DNA from 3 places in the Rhodoferax sp. LB1P47 genome. Region 2 is predicted to be linked to each of the others. Evidence: predicted binding sites of a transcription regulator. Region 2 holds the regulator's gene; each other region holds the start of a gene.

Region 1 (3,207 bases), on a different contig from region 2:
ATCCTCAGCGGCGCAATCATGGACCCCATCGCCCTGAACGAGCTGTTCCCCGACTGGAAAGCGATGGGCGCCCCCCTGAACCAACCGGTAACCGACGACGCGATGCTGTTTTTGGGTGAAAAATCTGCCTTCCGCACGCCCAACTTTTTGCTGCCCGGCTGCTTCCAAAATCACGGCAACTACATCGTCAGCCTGGGTGCGGTCACCAAGTGGCTGGGCGAGCAGGCCGAAGCCCTGGGTGTGGAAATTTTCCCCGGCTTCGCCGCCGCCGAAGTGCTGTACAACGCCGACGGTTCGGTGAAAGGCGTGGCCACCGGCAACATGGGCATCGGCAAAGAAGGCGAGCCCACCGCCGACTTCCAGATCGGCATGGAGCTGCTGGGCAAATACACCGTGTTTGCCGAGGGCGCACGCGGCCACCTGGGCAAGCAGCTCATCGCCAAGTACCAACTTGACGACGGCAAAGACCCGCAAACCTACGGCTTAGGCATCAAGGAAGTCTGGGAGATTGACCCCAAGCGCCACCAGCCCGGCTTTGTGATGCACACCGCCGGTTGGCCGATGGACAACAGCACCTACGGCGGCGCTTTTCTGTACCACATGGAGGGCAACAAGGTCACGCTGGGCTTCATCACCGGGCTGGACTACAGCAATCCCTACCTCAGCCCGTTTGAAGAATTCCAACGCTGGAAGACCCACCCGAACGTGCGCTGGTACCTGGAAGGCGATGCCGAGCACGGCGTAGCCCCCGCCAAGCGCCTGGGCTACGGTGCCCGTGCGATTGCGGCCGGTGGGCTGCAAAGCCTGCCCAAAACCGTGTTCCCCGGCGGCGCGCTGGTGGGCTGCGACGCAGGCTTTTTGAACGTGAGCCGCATCAAGGGCAGCCACGCCGCCATCAAAACCGGCATGCTGGCCGCAGAGGCCGCCTACGCCGCCATCACCACAGGCCGCCAGCACGACGAGCTCAGCGCCTACCCCGAGGCGTTTGAGAAAAGCTGGTTACACACCGAACTGCACAAGGCGCGCAACTTCAAAGCCTGGTTCAAAAAGGGCCTGGTCACCGCCACGCTGATGAACGGCATCGAGCAGTTCGCCCTGCGTGGCCACATCCCGTGGACGCTACGCCGCGACAAGCCCGACCACGCCTATTTGAAGCCCGCCGCGCAGTGCAAGCCCATCGTCTACCCCAAGCCCGACGGCAAGCTGACCTTCGACCGCCTCAGCAGCGTGTTCATCAGCAACACCAACCACGCAGAAAACCAGCCCGCGCATTTGACGTTGAAAGATGCCAGCGTGCCGGTCAGCATCAACCTGCACACCTACGCCGGACCCGAGGCGCGCTACTGCCCGGCCGGGGTGTATGAGTTTGTAAAAACCGATGCGGGCCAGGACCGCCTGCAAATCAACGCCCAAAACTGCGTGCACTGCAAAACCTGCGACATCAAAGACCCGACGCAAAACATTGTGTGGGTCACGCCTGAAGGCGGTGGCGGGCCGAATTACGCGGGCATGTAGTCTTGCCACGTAGTCTTTTGGGCCGTCCGCTTGTAGGCGACGGCCCCGTTGTTTGATCTGGCGCAACCACAGGTGCCTTTGCGCAGATAGACTCGCAAGAACACATCCAGGAGGCACCCTATGAAAATTCTTCTCGCCGTGGACGGCAGCGCCCACACCAAAAAAATGCTGGCCTATTTGGCCACGCACAGCGAGCTGTTTGCCGCCATCAACGACTACGTTGTGCTGACGGTGCAGCCCAGCATTCCGCCCCGGGTGCGCTCGGTGGTGGGCCAGGCGGTGGTAGACAACTACGCCCTTGAAGAGGCCGAGTTGGTGCTGGCCCCGGTTTCTGAGTTCTTGCTGCGCCACGACATCAATGCCAAAACCAGCTGGAAGATGGGCCCCGCCGGTGAAACCATCGCCAAGTTCGCCGAAGCCGAAAAATGCGACCTGCTGGTGATGGGCTCCCACGGCCACAGCGCGCTGGCCAATCTGGTGATGGGTTCGGTGGCCACACAGGTGCTGGCGCACTGCCATGTGCCCGTGTTGCTGGTACGTTAAAAAACAGGGCCTTTTTCAGGCCCTGAATCACAACTTAGCGCTTATTAAATAAGCGCATAATGCTCCTGTTTTTGATATCAAAAACAGGAGCATTTTTACGTTAGTGGCCGGCTGGGCCTGCGGCTGATTTCTTGCCAAACAGCGCCCCAATCTCGCCCACCACGCCCCGGCGGAACAGCAGCACGCAGACCACAAAGATCGCGCCCATGATCACCGTGACCCAGGAGCCCACCTTGTCGGCCAGCAGGTTCTCCAAGCTGACGATGGTGAAGGCCCCGGCCACAGGGCCAAGGATGGTGCCCAGGCCGCCTAGCAAGGTCATTAGCACCACCTGGCCCGAGGTGTGCCAGTGCACATCGGCCAGCGAGGCCAGCTGGAACACCAGCGACTTCATCGAACCCGCCAGCCCGGCCAGCGAGGCCGAGATCACGAACGCCAGCAGCTTGAAGCGGGCCACGTCGTAGCCCAGCGAAATGGCGCGCGGCTCGTTGTCGCGGATGGCTTTCAAGATCTGGCCAAACGGCGAATGGATGGTGCGGTGGATCAACCAGAACCCGGCCAAAAATACCGCAAACACGAAGAAATACATGGCAATGTTGTCGTTCAGATCGACCACCCCAAACAGCTTGCCGCGCGGAATGCCCTGCATGCCGTCTTCGCCGCCGGTGAACTTCATTTGCAGCGCCACAAAGTACACCAGCTGCGCCAGGCCCAGGGTGATCATGGCGAAGTAAATGCCCTCGCGCCGGATCGCCAGCAGGCCAAACAGCGCCCCCAGCAGACCGCCAAACGCGGCCCCGGCCAGCAGGCCCAGCTCGGGCGAGAGGCCCAGGTCGCGGCACAGGTAACCGGTGATGTAGGCCGATCCGCCAAAAAACGCCGCGTGCCCAAACGACAGCAGCCCGGCAAAGCCCAGCAGCAGGTTGAAGGCGCAGGCAAACAGCGCAAAGCACAGCAGCTTCATCAAAAACGTGGGGTACAGCACAAAGGGCGCGATGCAGCCCACCACGATCAGCACGGCAAACAAGGCAACAGTGCGTTGGCGTTCAGTCATAGCATTCATTCCATTCCTTCAGGCTTGTTTGCCGAACAGGCCTGCGGGTTTGACCAGCAGCACCAACACCATCACCACAAAAATCACCACCGCCG
Region 2 (3,207 bases):
CTACCGCCAAGCTGGGGAAAAAGTGGGCCAAGCACGCGGTGTGGATGCTGCTGTCGCTGTGGACCGGCTTTACCTTTGTGTCGTACTTCACGCCCACGTATGCGCTGCTGCAAGAGTCGCTGGACCTGAGCTTTGGCTCGTGGGAGGTCTTTTGGGGCTTGTTCTACAGCGCCGCCACCTACGGCAACGCAGGCTTCATGCGCGAGCAGGTGTGCAAATACATGTGCCCCTACGCCCGCTTCCAGAGCGCCATGTTCGACAAGGACACGCTCATCGTCAGCTACGACACCGCCCGGGGCGAACCGCGCGGGGCCCGCTCGCGCAAGGCCGACCCTGCCACGCTGGGCCTGGGCTCGTGTGTGGACTGCACCCTGTGCGTGCAGGTCTGCCCCACCGGCATCGACATCCGCCAGGGCCTGCAATACGAGTGCATCAACTGCGCCGCCTGCGTGGACGTGTGCGATGGGGTGATGGACAAAATGGGCTACGCCCGGGGGCTGGTGCGCTTTGCCACCCAGAACGGCATCCAGGGGGGCTGGACGGCCCGCCAGATGCTGCGCCGCGTGCTGCGGCCTCGGGTGCTGGTCTACACCGTGCTGCTGTGGACGCTGATCTTGTGCCTGGGCTTCAGCCTGGCGATGCGCACGCCGCTGAAAGTAGACGTGGTGCGCGACCGCGCCGCCTTGTCACGCATTGTGGCTGGGGGCCAGCTGGAGAACGTCTACCGCCTGCAAGTGATGAACGCCACCGAGTCGCCCCAGCGCTACACCCTGGCCGCCCACGGGCTGGCCGGGCTGGCCGTGGCATCTGACCCGGTGGTGGAGGTGGGTGCGGTGCAGTCGCGCTGGGTGGCGGTGCGGCTGCACATCCCCTACGGTTCGGCCACGCCGGGTTCGCACCCGGTGGTGTTCGACATCCAGACCGCCGACGGCCAACACCGCGTTTCTGAAAAATCGACGTTCATCGTCCCCCGATAAAGGCCGCCCTATGTCCACACCGTTCACGCCCACTCGCCCCCACCCCAACCCTCCCCCGGGGGGGGAGGGAGTAACACGGGGCCCGAATATGCCCCCTCCCCCCCCGGGGGAGGGTTGGGGTGGGGGCCTGTCTGTCGCGCAACCCTGGTGGAAATTCGGCCACGTGTGGCTGGTCATCTCTGGCCCGCTGATCGTGGTGGTGGCCGGGTTGGTCACCGCCTGGATCGCCTTCAGCCAGCAAGACCCGGTGCTGGCGCAAGACTATTACCGCCAGGGTTTGAACATCAACAAAACCCTGGCCCAGCAGGGTTCGCTGGCCCCCGCCATGCAGGGCCGCAACCACGCCGCCACGCCCGCAGGCGCAGTACCAACGAAATAGTGAAAACAATGCCTAAAGGCAGAACGCACGCCCACCAAAAACACCGCAAAACCGGCTTTGCTGGGCTGCTGGTGTTGCCCCCTGCAAGGGGGGTTGGCGAAAACATGCGTTCTCGGCCCAAAGGGCCGATTCCGGGGCAGTGTGTAGCCTGGGGGTGAGCCTATTTACATGCAGACTTGGGGGTTGACGATGCGCTTTAAAGCATCGGTATCCAGGATGCGGATGTGGCGCTGTTTGACTTCCACCATCCCGTCCTCGGCAAATTTGCTGAAGGTGCGGCTCACCGTCTCCAGCTTCAGGCCCAGGTAGCTGCCGATTTCTTCGCGCGTCATGCGCAGTACCAGCTCCAGCGGCGAGAAGCCACGCGCATGCAGGCGTTGCACCAGGTTCAGCAAAAAGGCCGCCAGCCGCTCTTCGGCCCGCATGCTGCCCAGCAGCAGCATCACGCCGTGCTCGCGCACGATCTCGCGGCTCATGATTTTGTGCACATGGCGCTGCAAGGCGTTGACCTCGCGCGACAGCTCTTCGATGCGGTTAAACGGCATCTCGCAGACCTCGGCATCCTCCAGCGCCACCGCGTCGCAGGTGTGCTGCTCGTGGACGATGCCGTCCAACCCGATGATCTCGCCCGCCATCTGGAAGCCGGTGACCTGGTCACGCCCGTCTTCGGTGGTGATGGAGGTTTTGAAAAACCCGGTGCGGATGGCGTACAGCGCGGTAAACGCCTCGCCGTTGCGGAACAGCGTGGCCCCGCGTTTGACCTTGCGGCGCACGGCCACCAGGCCGTCGATGCGGTCCAGCTCGTCCTGGTTCAGGCCCAGCGGCATGCACAGCTCGCGCAGATTGCAGTTCGAGCAGGCGACTTTGATGGCAGATGGGTTCATGCGCACAGTATGGACTTTTTATAAGCAGCCATTGTCTGCATAACGATCTGCAACGGTCTTGATCCACGTCAAGGATGCGAAACAGACTTCGCGGCACATTCCAGCCCATGATCCGCACCACGCCTGAGCCTATTTCTGCCGAACTCTTACAGCGCTACGACGTGCCGGGGCCGCGCTACACCTCGTACCCCACCGCCGACCGGTTTGTGGAGGCCTTCACCGGCGACGACTACGCCCGCGCCCTGCGCCTGCGCCGAGACACCGCCACCGCGCTGCCGCTGTCGCTCTACGTCCACATTCCGTTTTGCGAATCGCTGTGCTACTACTGCGCCTGCAACAAAATCATTACCAAACGCCACGAGCGCGGCGCGCAGTACCTGCATTACCTGGAGCGCGAAATAGTCCTGCACACCGCCCAGCTGGGCGCAGGCCGGGCGGTTAGCCAGCTGCACCTGGGCGGCGGCAGCCCTACGTTTTTGAGCGATGCCGAGCTGGCCCAGCTCATGGCCCTGCTGCGCCAGCATTTCAGCCTGGCCCCTGGCGGCGAATACGCCATCGAGGTCGATCCCCGCACCGTAGACCCCACCCGGCTGGCCACCCTGGCGGCGCTGGGCTTCAACCGCCTGAGCTTTGGCGTGCAAGATTTCGATGCCGATGTGCAAAAAGCCGTGCACCGCGTGCAGCCCGCCGAGGATGTATTTGGGTTGGTGGCGGATGCACGCAGGCTGGGCTTTGGGTCCATCAACACCGACCTGATCTACGGCCTGCCGCGCCAAACCCCCACCTCGTTTGCCCGCACCCTGGCGCAGATAGTGCAGCTGCGCCCCGACCGCATCGCCCTCTACGCCTACGCCCACCTGCCCCAGCGCTTCAAGCCGCAGCGCCGCATCTTGTCCGCCGACCTGCCCAGCGCCGCCGACAAACTGGCCATGCTGTCGCAGGCGCTGGATGTGCTCATCGGTGCGGG
Region 3 (3,207 bases), on a different contig from region 2:
GCCACCAGGTTGCCCATCGTGGTGGCCAGCAGGTCGTGCAGCTCCAGCACCTCCACACCGCGATCGGTCATGGCCGATGTGAAGGCATCGTGGTCGTTGCGGGCCTGCGCCACCCACAGCACATCGTCAAACAGCAGTTCGTGGCAGTTGGCTGGGGTCAGGCGTTTTTGCGCCAGACCCGGGCGGCAGACCAGTACCTTGCGCAGGCGGCCGACTTCGGAGTGCAGGCCTTGGGAGGGGGTTGTCATGGTGGTGTGTCCGGTTTTAAAGCGTGAGTTGGCCCATGCTGAGCAGATAGGCGGCGACTGCGGCCAGCGCCACCAGCAGCGCCAGCACCAGCCATTCCCAGGGCGTAAATGCCTGTTCGGAACGCTGGCGTTTGGCCACGATGTACAGCAGCGCACCCGGCGCATAGAGCAGGGCGCTGAGCAGTAAATACTTCAGCCCGGCCGCATACAGCAGCCACAGACAATACACGGCCGCCAGCCCGGCCACAGCGATGTCGCTGCGGTGCTGCGCCGCACGCGGACCCTCGCCGCGCCAGGCCAGCACCAGGCCGTACAGGGCGCTGAATAAATACGGCACCAAAATCATCGCGGTGGACAGCGATATCAGCGCCAGGTACGAGGCCTTCCAGAACAGCGTGACCAGCAAAAACACCTGCACCATGCCGTTGGTCAGCCACAGGGCGTTGGCGGGCACGCCTTGGGGGTTTTGCTGGGACAACCAGGACGGCATGACACCACCGCCTGCCGGTGTGAACAGCGACTCTGCCGCCAGCAGCATCCAGGCCAGGAAGCCACCGCCCACCGAAATCACCAGCCCCAAGGTAATGGCCACCGCGCCCCAGGTGCCCACGGCCTTTTCCAGCACGCCCGCCATCGACGGGTTTTTGAGTGCCGCCAGTTCAGGCTGGGTGGTGATGCCCAGCGACAGCAACGACACCGCCATCAGCAGCACCAGGCACACCAAAAAGCCCATCACTGTGGCGCGGCCCACGTCTTTGCGCTCACGGGCGCGGGCCGAGTACACGCTGGCCCCCTCGATGCCAATAAACACCCACACCGTCACCAGCATGGTGCTTTTGACCTGGTCCAGCACCGAGCCCAGCTGGGCATTGCCCCAGAAGTCGAGCCGGAAAGTGTCTATCTGGAAAGCCATCGCCACCAGCACGATAAACAGCAGCAGCGGCACCACCTTGGCCAGCGTGACCACGGCGTTCAGTACTGCCGCACCCTGTATGCCGCGCAGCACCAGCAGGTGGATGGCCCACAGCGCAATGGACGCGCCCAGCACGGCGGCGGGCGTATTGCCGTCGCCCAGCACCGGAAAGAAGTAGCCCAGCGCACCAAAGGCCGCCACCAGGTAACCCACGTTGCCAATCCAGGCGCTGATCCAGTAGCCCCAGGCCGAGTTAAAACCCACGTATTCGCCCGACAAGGCACGGGCATAGGCGTACACGCCGTTGTCCAGCTCCGGCTTGCGCAGCGACAGCATTTGGTAGACGCGGGCCAGGGTCAGCATGCCCACGCCGGTGATGGTCCAGCCGATCAGAATAGCCCCCGCACCGGCCCCCGCCGCCATGTTTTGCGGCAGGCCAAAAATGCCACTGCCAATGATGGAGCCCACCACCAGGGCCACCAGCAGGCCGAGGCCCAGCGTGCCGGGAGCCCGTGCCACCGCAGTCGGTTTGGGAAAAGGTGTAGCCGATGGGGTCATAACGTGCTCTCAGACGACAGTGGTTGAAGAACTTACGGTATCCAAGCTCCACGGCCTGTGTCTGTGCGCTGACAGACATAGCGACGCTCCATGTACCGACATTGCCAGTGTTTCCCGGCCAGCGGGTGCGGCCCTTGATGCATATCAAATGGCAGCCAAGTTGCCTGTGTTCGCTACCGCACAGATGGATGCCACCCGGGCCGCGCGTGGACCCAGCAGCACGGTTGCGGGCTATCGCCGTTAGGTAACTGCCCCTAATCACCACTCTATGTGCGCTAGCACATGGCGGGCCGCTGGGCATTTGTAGACCATCCGTTACGCGTCAAGTACGCACTGTTTGGCTGCGCAGCCAGAGATTTCATCAAACCATCGCAGTCTGCTGTTTTCATGGCGATGGCCCATTTTTTGGAAAGCTCGTACCGCATGACACCCACCACTACGCCTTTGCTACCGAAGCCGGTTACCCATCCCGCCCGCAATCTGGACCATTGGACCCATGCGAAGTTGGCGCCCCTGAGCGGGGGTATTTCTACCGTGGCCTTGCAGCTGGCCTTTATGGACTGGTTGCTGCACCTGTCGCGCAACCCGGGGCAAATGGCCGAACTGCGGGTGGCCGCTGGGCAAGAAGCGGCGCTGCTGGCGGGCGAGCTGGTGGCGCTGCATGCGGCCGCATTTGCGGATGCACCACAGCCGCCCGGCCACTTGCTGCAAGACCGGCGGTTTTCCGATCCGGCATGGCAAACCTGGCCCTTCAACCTCTACAGCCAGACATTTTTGCGCACGCAAGCGTGGTGGCAGCGCGCCAGCACGGGGGTGCGGGGCGTGTCCAAACACCATGAAGATGTGGTCAGTTTTACGCTACGGCAGTTGCTGGACACCTTGTCGCCCGCCAACCAGGTGGCCACCAACCCGGTGGTGTTGCAGCGCATGGCCGACACCGGCGGGGCCAGCCTGTGGCAGGGGTTTCAAAACTACCAGGACGACATGCAACTGCTGCGGGCACAGGCCGCACCGCTGGGCACCGATGCCTACCCCGTGGGCACGGTGGTGGCCACATCGCCGGGGCAGGTGGTGTTTCGCAACCGGCTGATCGAGCTGATCCAGTACACGCCCAGCGGTGACAGCGTGCACCCCGAGCCGATTTTGATCGTGCCGGCCTGGATCATGAAGTACTACATCCTGGACCTGTCGCCGGGCAACTCGCTGGTCAAATACCTGGTGGACCAGGGCTTTACCGTGTTTGTGGTGTCGTGGACCAACCCGACAGCGCACGACCGCGACCTGGGCATGGACGACTACCTGCGCATGGGCGTGGTGGACGCGCTGGAGGCGGTCTGCACCGTGCTGCCCAATCAAAAAGTACACGCAGTGGGCTACTGCCTGGGGGGCACCCTGCTGTCGATGGCCGCTGCGGCGATGGGGCGCGATGGCGATGGGCGGCTGGCCTCGCTGACGCTGCTGGCGGCCCAGACCGACTTCTCCGAACCC

The links. Region 2 encodes FNR, which switches genes on or off when oxygen is low (the NO sensors DNR and NnrR bind a similar motif). Its sites were predicted from a motif close to TTGATNNNNATCAA; they were not measured.
Region 1: AC0969_RS15885 (universal stress protein) is a predicted target of FNR. The motif match lies at 1,568-1,581, and genes of this name have one in related genera.
Region 3: arcD (arginine-ornithine antiporter) is a predicted target of FNR. The motif match lies at 1,854-1,867, and genes of this name have one in related genera.

The regions. Positions count from the first base shown of each region.
Region 1 covers NZ_JBWMAU010000015.1:53,622-56,828, reverse strand. Annotated here, with positions in the region: gene AC0969_RS15890 (electron transfer flavoprotein-ubiquinone oxidoreductase) at 1-1,515, shown strand, start outside; gene AC0969_RS15885 (universal stress protein) at 1,636-2,058, shown strand; gene AC0969_RS15880 (branched-chain amino acid ABC transporter permease) at 2,159-3,112, opposite strand; gene AC0969_RS15875 (ABC transporter permease subunit) at 3,131-3,207, opposite strand, start outside.
Region 2 covers NZ_JBWMAU010000010.1:115,963-119,169, reverse strand. Annotated here, with positions in the region: gene ccoG (cytochrome c oxidase accessory protein CcoG) at 1-977, shown strand, start outside; gene AC0969_RS12885 (FixH family protein) at 1,066-1,356, shown strand; gene fnr (fumarate/nitrate reduction transcriptional regulator Fnr) at 1,521-2,240, opposite strand; gene hemN (oxygen-independent coproporphyrinogen III oxidase) at 2,348-3,207, shown strand, end outside.
Region 3 covers NZ_JBWMAU010000002.1:315,098-318,304, reverse strand. Annotated here, with positions in the region: gene AC0969_RS05360 (arginine deiminase) at 1-248, opposite strand, end outside; gene arcD (arginine-ornithine antiporter) at 265-1,719, opposite strand; gene AC0969_RS05350 (PHA/PHB synthase family protein) at 2,143-3,207, shown strand, end outside.